Regions from separate parts of the Rouxiella sp. S1S-2 genome, predicted to be linked through region 1. Evidence: predicted binding sites of a transcription regulator. Region 1 holds the regulator's gene; the other holds the start of a gene.
The links. Region 1 encodes PurR, which represses purine synthesis genes. Its sites were predicted from a motif close to CANGCAAACGTTTGCNTG; they were not measured.
Positions count from the first base shown of each region.

Region 2: the regulator PurR is predicted to act here: its motif matches at 1,751-1,768, upstream of purM (phosphoribosylformylglycinamidine cyclo-ligase).

Region 1 covers NZ_WFKL01000001.1:1,953,843-1,958,313, forward strand. Annotated here, with positions in the region: gene punC (purine nucleoside transporter PunC) at 1-905, opposite strand, end outside; gene punR (DNA-binding transcriptional activator PunR) at 1,077-1,979, shown strand; gene purR (HTH-type transcriptional repressor PurR) at 2,043-3,068, opposite strand; gene GA565_RS09180 (YnhF family membrane protein) at 3,406-3,495, shown strand; gene GA565_RS09185 (C40 family peptidase) at 3,632-4,471, opposite strand, start outside.
Region 2 covers NZ_WFKL01000001.1:1,509,249-1,513,719, reverse strand. Annotated here, with positions in the region: gene uraA (uracil permease) at 1-860, opposite strand, end outside; gene upp (uracil phosphoribosyltransferase) at 932-1,558, opposite strand; gene purM (phosphoribosylformylglycinamidine cyclo-ligase) at 1,847-2,884, shown strand; gene purN (phosphoribosylglycinamide formyltransferase) at 3,044-3,682, shown strand; gene speG (spermidine N1-acetyltransferase) at 3,866-4,441, shown strand.

The DNA.
Region 1 (4,471 bases):
ATTAACAGGGTCACCAGTGTTGATTGCGTCATTGTCGCAATAAAATAAAGTGACACGACGCTTACAGCATAGCCCACTAATAGCCAAGGCAATAGGCGGGTGCCTTCAATTTTACTGATAAGCATTCTGCAGCCGTAACCACCGAGTAAAAAGGCTATCGTTTGAGGAACATAGCTTAGGCCAATGGCTGAGGGTCCGTATCCCATTTCACTTAAAATAAAAGGTGAGCCGGTCAGCCAGGCAAAAAATCCAGCCGAGGAGGCGGAGTAAATCAGCACGTTTCCGGTATAGACACGCGATGACAGCATGGCGGTAAGCCCACTTTGCGGCTGCAGCTTCTCGGCAATCGATTTTTTAGTTTCCCGCAGGGTAAAAGTAAACATCAGCAACAGAGCACTGATAACCAGCAGCAGTGCGAAAATCACTCGCCAGTTAAAATGGTTGAGCACCCAGGCACCCACCAGCGGCGCCAGTGCAGGTGAAAGCGCGACCAACGGCATAATGCTGGCAAACGTACGTTTTGCAACCGATGCAGAGTAACGGTCAACCACCAGTGCCTGCCAGCTTACCGCCGCTGCACATACCCCAACCGCCTGCATAAAACGCAGAACCAGCAGTAACTCGGTGCTCTGCACCCAGATCATGCCAAGGCAGCTGATTGAAAAGAGGCTTAGACCGGCGAGTAAAATCGGCTTGCGGCCAAAGCGGTCGGAGAGCGGGCCCCAAAATAGCTGTGCGGCGGCAAAGCCTGCCAGAAAAATGCTCAGGCTCGAGCTGATCGCGCTGGCAGAGGTGCCGAGGTTATCTTGCATCTCGCTGAATGCCGGTAAATACATGTCAGTTGCCAGAAAGCCGAGCATGCTCAGCCCAGCAAGGTAGAGTAAAAAGCCAAATGAGGGTTTCATGATGTTCTCTTATAATACGAAAAAGTAGCTAAAAGTGTTGTAGGGGTGTTGCCAGTGGCGCAGTGTATCTGCTTGGCTTGTGGGTTGTGAAACGTTAATATTTGCACCCTAGGATGAAAAAAATTGAAAGCAAGAGGACGGCGCCAATGAGGTTTGAAACAGGTGGCAGCAATGTGGTCTGAATATTCTCTGGAAGTGGTGGACGCCGTGGCCCGCAATGGCAGCTTTACCGCGGCTGCACAGGAGCTTAATCGTGTGCCCTCAGCCATCAGTTATCAGGTGCGGCAGTTGGAGGAGTGGCTGGCCGTTCCGCTGTTTGAACGCCGTCACCGCGACGTGGAGTTAACGCCTGCCGGCCGTATTTTTGTTGATGAAGCGCGCGTGCTTATCAAAAAAATGATATCAACCCGTCGTCAGTGTCAGCAGGTGGCTAATGGTTGGAGCGGCCAGCTGCGTGTAGCAGTAGACCGTATCGTCAAGCCTGACCGCGTGCGGCAGCTGGTGGTTGATTTCTATCGGGTATTTCCTGATACCGAGCTGTTGATTCAGGGCGAGGTATTTAACGGGGTATGGGACGCTTTGGCAGACGATCGTGCTGACGTGGCGATTGGCGCAACCAGCGCGGTGCCGGTCGGCGGGCGTTTTAGCTTTCGCGATATGGGCACGCTGCCGTGGCACTGTGTAGTGAGTGCCCAGCATCCGTTGGCTGCTCATAAAGGCGCATTAAACGATGAGGCCCTGCGTCCTTATCCGGCGCTGTGTATTGAAGATACTTCAAGAAGTCTACCCAAAAGAGATACCTGGACACTCGATAACCAGCGCCGCCTGGTGGTCCCAGACTGGACCTGTGCCATTGATTGCCTGTGTGAGGGGTTGTGCGTTGGCATGCTGCCGGTGCACATGGTTGAGTCGTGGCTAGCGCAAAAAAAACTGGTGGTGCTTGAGTTGGCCAACAGCTTTCCTGAAAGTCCGTGCTGCCTGACCTGGGATCAGCGTAACCATTCACTGGCGCTTGACTGGCTGCTTGACTACCTTGGGGAAAGTGAGACCTTGAACGAGGAATGGCTGCGCTAAAGAAATGCTGCCCTTGGCGCGGCTGAGGGCCAGCGTGAAGGGCAAGTTAGGCTAATAAGTGTATTAACGGCGATAGTCAAGATACGGGCCATCGGCCACTGAGCGCCTTTCAACCAGCTTGGGCTTCACCTCAATGGTTTGCTGTATTTCGCGCTTGCTGATAATGCGGTCAAGCAGCATGGTAAAGGCCATTTCTCCAAGGCGTTCTTTCGGTTGATGTACGGTGGTGAGTGCCGGTGAAAAATAACGCGCATTGCGAACGTTATCATAACCAATGACCGAAATGTCTTGAGGAACGCGCAGACCCATTTCGTCGGCTGCACAAATCGCGCCCATTGCCATGACGTCACCGCCGCAGAATACTGCGGTAGGGCGCTGCTTCTGGTTTAGGATTTTTTGCATCGCCTGGTAACCGGATTCGGGTTCGAAATCGCCCTGAACTACCCATTCATCTCGCACTTCAATGTTGGCTTCGTTTAACGCTTTCAGGAAACCACGGTAGCGGCCACCGCCGGTGTTGCGGTTAAGCTGGCCGGGTATGGCGCCAATATCGCGATGGCCACGCTCAATCAGGTAGCGACCCGCCAGATAACCGCCCTCGAAGGCGTTATCAATGATGGAGTCGGTGAAGTCGTTTTGCGCTTCGCCCCAGTCCATGACTACCATTGGAATAGACCGGTACTCTTCCAGCATGGCAAGGAGTTCAGCGGGATATTCTGCACACATTACCAGCAGGCCATCGACGCGTTTTTGCGCCAGCATAGCGAGATAGGCAGTCTGTTTTTCAAAATCATTATGCGAATTACACAAAATCAGCGTGTAGCCTTTGGCGAAGCAGCTATTTTCGACCGCTTCAATAACTTCGGCAAAATAGGGCGCTTCACTTGAGGTTGCCAGCAGGCCGATTGATTTAGTGTTATTAACCTTCAGGCTACGCGCGACGGCACTGGGAGAATAGTGCAAATCTTTGATAGCGGCGCGAACAGCAGCTTTGGTTTCTTCGGCGACGAATCGGGTTTTATTGATGACGTGCGACACGGTTGTAGTCGAAACACCGGCGCGCTTAGCGACATCTTTTATCGTGGCCATGTAAAAATCACTCCTGAACTAACCATTTTCAGCACGTTAGTTTTTTGTTAATCGTTTGCCTGCGTGCATTCAACTGCATAAATCATTTTAAGCAGTCAAATCGTTGGATGGTTCCAGAAAGGCCTGAAAGAAGCGTCGGGCAACTACGACCGGGCACACAGCGTGGTAACCGCTAATTTTCTCTTATAACTCAAAAAAGGGAAAGCCAAATTTTTGCTTTAGAGTAAAGTGATAGTGTTGTGTACTTTCTAAATGGACGTTTTGGCGAGATTTAGGCAGAATAAGATGGCGTACAAAATGTAGGGTTTTTGCCCCTTTTATCTCGTAAGGAGTTCACGTGGATACTAACCTGAAATATTCATTAATGACCGTAGTCTGCGCACTCGCGATGATTGTTGCTTTTAGCTTCACCGCAGTCATGCACTAATTTTTAGCGCGAGAACGGAAAAGGGCGATTTCTTATCACAGAAATCGCCCTTTTCTATTTTACCAAAACGACGCACCGTTTTAGTCTTAAACCATTCGTTAAATGCTATTCACAGGTTTCAGCGAGAAATCATTATTTAACGAATCGTTTTTGGCGTCATCACCCGGCGAGCACCCACATAGTGGTCTTGCCAGTAGTTATCTGCCAGATAACTAATTTTAATCTCTTCACCGGTGCGCGGTGACTGAATAAATTTGCCGTTGCCGAGATAAACGCCTACGTGATCGGCTGCGCCGCGTTTTGTTATTCTAAAGAACACCAGATCGCCCGACTCAAGTTCACCGCGTGCAACCGGTGCTGCATCACGCAAATGGTACATCTCATTGGCGGTGCGAGGCATTTTAATTCGCATTAAATCTTTGTACGCGTAATAGACCAAACCGCTGCAATCAAATCCGGTGTTAGGTGAGGTACCACCCCAGCGATAAGGCTTGCCGACCTGGTGCATCAGCTTGTTCATCGCGGTCTCTTTCGCGTGCAGGTATTTCTTCTTATGTGCTGCGCTTAACGTGAGCGGTGCGCAGGATTCTGTTTTTGCCTGATGCTTACGGTGTCGGCCGTAGGCTTTTTTCGGTTCTTTCGCGCAGACCACGTTGGTCGTGCTGGCAAGAGAAGTTGTAATATTTTTAATTTCTCGTTTCGGCTTTTCAGCCTGATGTTTCGCCAGCTTTCGGCTGACCGGCTTTTCGGCCTTGTGTCTTACTAACTTAGTACTGGTAGGGTGTTTAGCTTCCACCTTCGTTTTGGCATGCACCTTTTCTTTTGTCTTACTGTGTTCTTTTGCTTTTGATTGTTCTTTTACCGGAACAACTTTGGTCTTCTTATTGCTTCTGGCAACGACCTTTCGCTTTCGTCGTTCATCAGGCTTTGCCTGACTTACGTGCGCTTCCGCTTGCTTTGCAGAAACGCGACTGCT
Region 2 (4,471 bases), 440 kb from region 1:
GTGGTATTAGGCGTGGAGCCAAAACAACCGGAGAGAATGGTTGAGAGTCCGTTTGCTAGCATTGAACGATGCAGGCCTGGGTCACGCAGCAGATCTTTCTTGACGATGTTAGCGGTGACCACCAAATGTCCGACGTTTTCAGCCATCACCACCAGCGCCGCCGGGATAATGGTCAGAATCGCCGCCCACTCGAATCGCGGGGTATAAAAGGTAGGTAAGGCAAACCAATCCGCCTGCTCAATGGAGGCGACGTTGACCACGCCCATAAAATACGACAGCGCATAGCCGACCAGCACGCCGATAAGCACCGGAATAATCGCCAGAAAACCGCGAAAAAGTGCCGAGCCAAGCACCGTCACCGACAGTGTGACCACGGAGATAATTACCGTAGTGTTGTCAATCGCTGCGCCGTCTGCTGGAAGCAGTCCGGCCATTTTCGCTGCCACGCCAGCCAGTTCAAGTCCGACTACCGCCACAATCGCGCCCATCGCCGCCGGAGGAAACATCACGTTTATCCAGCCTATACCGGCTTTTTTGACAAACAGCGCCATCACACAAAACAGGATGCCGCAGACAATAAAGCCGCCCAATGCCGCCTCGTACCCCATCGGTAACAATAGCAACACCGGTGAAATAAACGCGAAGCTCGACCCAAGATAGGCCGGAATTTTACCTTTACAGATAAAGAGGTAAAGCAGAGTACCAATGCCGTTGAACAGCAGCACGGTGGCTGGATTGATTTTAAAAAGTATCGGCACCAGCACGGTTGCGCCAAACATGGCAAACAGATGTTGAAAACTGAGGGGGATCATCTGCAAAAGGGGTGGACGTTCGCTGACCTCAATAACTCGTCGTGTCATATAGTTATCCTATCAAAAAATATCACGCTAAAAAAAATCAAAAAAAAGCCGACTTCTCAGTCGGCTAATACTTACTTGGTACCAAATATTTTATCGCCTGCGTCACCGAGGCCCGGGATAATGTATCCCTTGTCGTTTAGCCCCTGGTCAATCGAGGCGGTGTACAGCTCAACGTTTGGGTGCGCCTTCTCGAGGGCGGCAATCCCTTCCGGTGCTGCAACCAGCACCAGCACTTTAATGCTTTGGCAGCCGGCTTTTTTCAGCAGATCGATAGTGGCAATCATTGAACCCCCGGTCGCCAGCATCGGGTCAACCACCAGCGCCATGCGTTCCTCTATATTTGAGGCCAGCTTCTGGAAGTAAGGTACCGGCAGCAGCGTTTCTTCGTCGCGGTACACGCCGACAACGCTGATGCGTGCACTTGGCACATGTTCCAATACGCCTTCCATCATGCCCAAACCCGCACGCAGAATAGGCACTACGGTGATTTTCTTGCCTTTAATCTGTTCAATTTCAACCGGACCGTTCCAACCTTCGATGGTCACCTTCTCAGTTTGAAGGTCTGCGGTTGCTTCATAGGTCAGTAAACTGCCTACCTCAGAAGCCAGTTCGCGAAAGCGTTTTGTGCTGATGTCATTTTCACGCATCAGTCCCAGCTTGTGTTTTACCAGCGGGTGTTTCACTTCAACGATCTTCATTTTTCTCTCTCTCCTAAGGCTGCTGACCAAAAAAATCGCGTGATTATAACGCCTTTTATTTTCAACGCCAGCGCCAATAACTGATACTGATCGACAGTATAGACTGATGCAGATCAAGGAATTTGCACAAAGCACCCAAAATTTATTTTCTCAACGTATTCCAAGTATAGAGAGATAAACATAACGAGACCTCTCGCAAACGTTTGCCTGCGCTGTTAGAATTAGCGCGCTTCAAGCTTCCAGTTTTTAACAACAACCACAAAACGCATACGTCGTGGGGATTCCGCAGTGACCGAAAAGACCTCTCTCAGCTATAAAGACGCAGGTGTGGATATTGATGCAGGTAACGCATTGGTAGACCGCATTAAAGGTGTAGTAAAACAGACTCGCCGTCCAGAAGTCATGGGTGGACTGGGTGGTTTTGGTGCCCTGTGCGCGCTGCCGCAAAAATATCGTGAACCCGTGCTGGTTTCGGGAACCGACGGCGTTGGCACCAAGCTGCGTCTGGCAATGGATTTAAAACGCCACGATACCATTGGTATCGATTTGGTCGCCATGTGTGTGAATGACTTGGTTGTTCAGGGCGCAGAGCCACTGTTCTTCCTGGACTATTACGCGACGGGCAAACTGGATGTGGATACCGCAGCCAGCGTTATCACCGGCATCGCCGAAGGCTGCCTGCAGTCTGGCTGTGCATTGGTCGGGGGCGAAACCGCAGAAATGCCGGGCATGTACCACGGTGATGATTACGACGTCGCAGGATTCTGCGTTGGCGTGGTTGAAAAATCAGAAATTATTGACGGCAGCAAAGTGCAGGACGGCGACGTTCTGGTTGCGCTGGCTTCAAGTGGCCCGCACTCAAACGGCTACTCTCTGGTTCGCAAAATTCTCGAAGTCAGCAAGGCCGATCCTTTGACCACCCGTCTGGCGGATAAAACTCTGGCCGACCACCTCCTTGAACCGACTAAAATCTACGTAAAATCAATCCTTAAACTGATTGAAAACGTTGAAGTTCACGCAATCTGTCACCTGACCGGTGGCGGCTTCTGGGAAAACATCCCGCGCGTATTGCCAGAAAACACCCAGGCAATTATCGATGAATCAAGCTGGAAATGGCCGGACGTGTTCGGCTGGTTACAGCAAAATGGCAACGTCAGCAGCCACGAAATGTACCGCACGTTCAACTGCGGCGTGGGCATGCTGGTTGCATTGCCAGCAGAGTTGGCTGATCAAGCTATTGCCCTGCTCAATGACAACGGCGAACAAGCCTGGGTTATCGGCAGTATTAAAGCTTCCGACTCAGAAGAACGCGTTATCATTAAATAACTAAAATTTGCTACAACGTTAATGCAGGTAAATTCTTTACCGAGCTTTTGGCGTTGTAGCAAGGCCGCGAGCCTGCGGATCCCGATGAGCTGACATCAGTCAGTGATTCGGGTAAACAGGCGAAGCTAACGCCGCAACAGCGTTAAGAGTGAAGGTAAAATGAAAAGGATCGTTGTTTTAGTTTCTGGCGATGGAAGCAACCTCCAGGCATTAATCGATTCCTGCCAGCAGGGAAGAGTTAACGCCACACTCAGTGCCGTTTTCAGTAATAAAGCGTCGGCCTATGGTCTTGAACGCGCGCAGGCGGCGGGTATTCCCGCTCATGCGTTAGACCCAAAGGCGTATGCCGATCGCGTTGCGTTTGACGCCGCTCTTATGGAAGAGATTGACGCCTATCAGCCCGACCTCGTGGTTCTTGCCGGGTATATGCGTATTCTCAGCCCAGACTTCGTGGATCGTTACGCGGGTCGCATGCTGAATATTCACCCTTCTCTGTTGCCGAAATACCCTGGGTTACACACCCACCAAAAGGCTATCGACAATAAAGATGCTGAACATGGCACCTCAGTGCACTTCGTCACTCAGGAGCTCGACGGCGGACCCGTTGTACTTCAGGCTAAAGTCCCTGTTTTTGAAGAAGATACCGCCGAAGATTTGAATGAGCGCGTGCAGACTCAAGAGCACAATATTTATCCTCTGGTGGTGAGCTGGTTCGTTGACGGACGCCTGGTTTTGCGCGACGGACAGCCGGTTCTCGACGGGAAAATCTTGCCTGCCGAAGGCCACGCCGCCGACTGATTATCTCGCTGACGCAGTGAATACTTTCTGGAAACCGGCTAAATGCCGGTTTTTTTATTTCCGAATCGCGTCGGCGCGCCCCGGTGTAATAAGTTTAAAAAATGCGCTATCATTGCAATCAAATTGCACAATGCAGTTTTTTAAACTAGTTAACCTAAAATAAATAGAACATTAAGGACCATCATGTTCAGCGCCAACCGCATCAGACTTCGCCCACTGGAAAAGGACGATCTGACGTTCGTACACCGCCTTGATAACAATGCTAACGTCATGCGTTACTGGTTCGAAGAACCTTACGAAGCCTACGTTGAGTTAGAAGATCTCTACGCCAAACACATCCATGACCAAAGCGAGCGCCGCTTTATTACTGAATTTCAGGGAACCCGTGTCGGTCTGGTTGAACTGGTTGAAATAAACCACATTCACCGCCGCGCTGAATTTCAGATAATCATCGACCCCAACCATCAGGGCCAGGGTTTTGCTAGCGAAGCCGCTCGTTTGGCGATGGATTACGCCTTTTCCGTCCTCAATTTGTACAAATTGTACCTGATTGTTGATAAGGAAAATGACAAGGCTATCCACATCTATCGCAAACTGGGCTTTGAAATGGAAGCCGAGCTTAGAAACGAATTCTTCGTTAACGGCGAATACCGCAGTGTGATCCGCATGTGCATTTTCCAACCGGAATTTTTAGTCCGCTACAAAACTAAAACCGCCGAAAGCCCTGCTATCGAAGCACTGGGCGCGGGCGTACTCTAAGTTATTCTGCTACCACTCTCTGACGGGTCC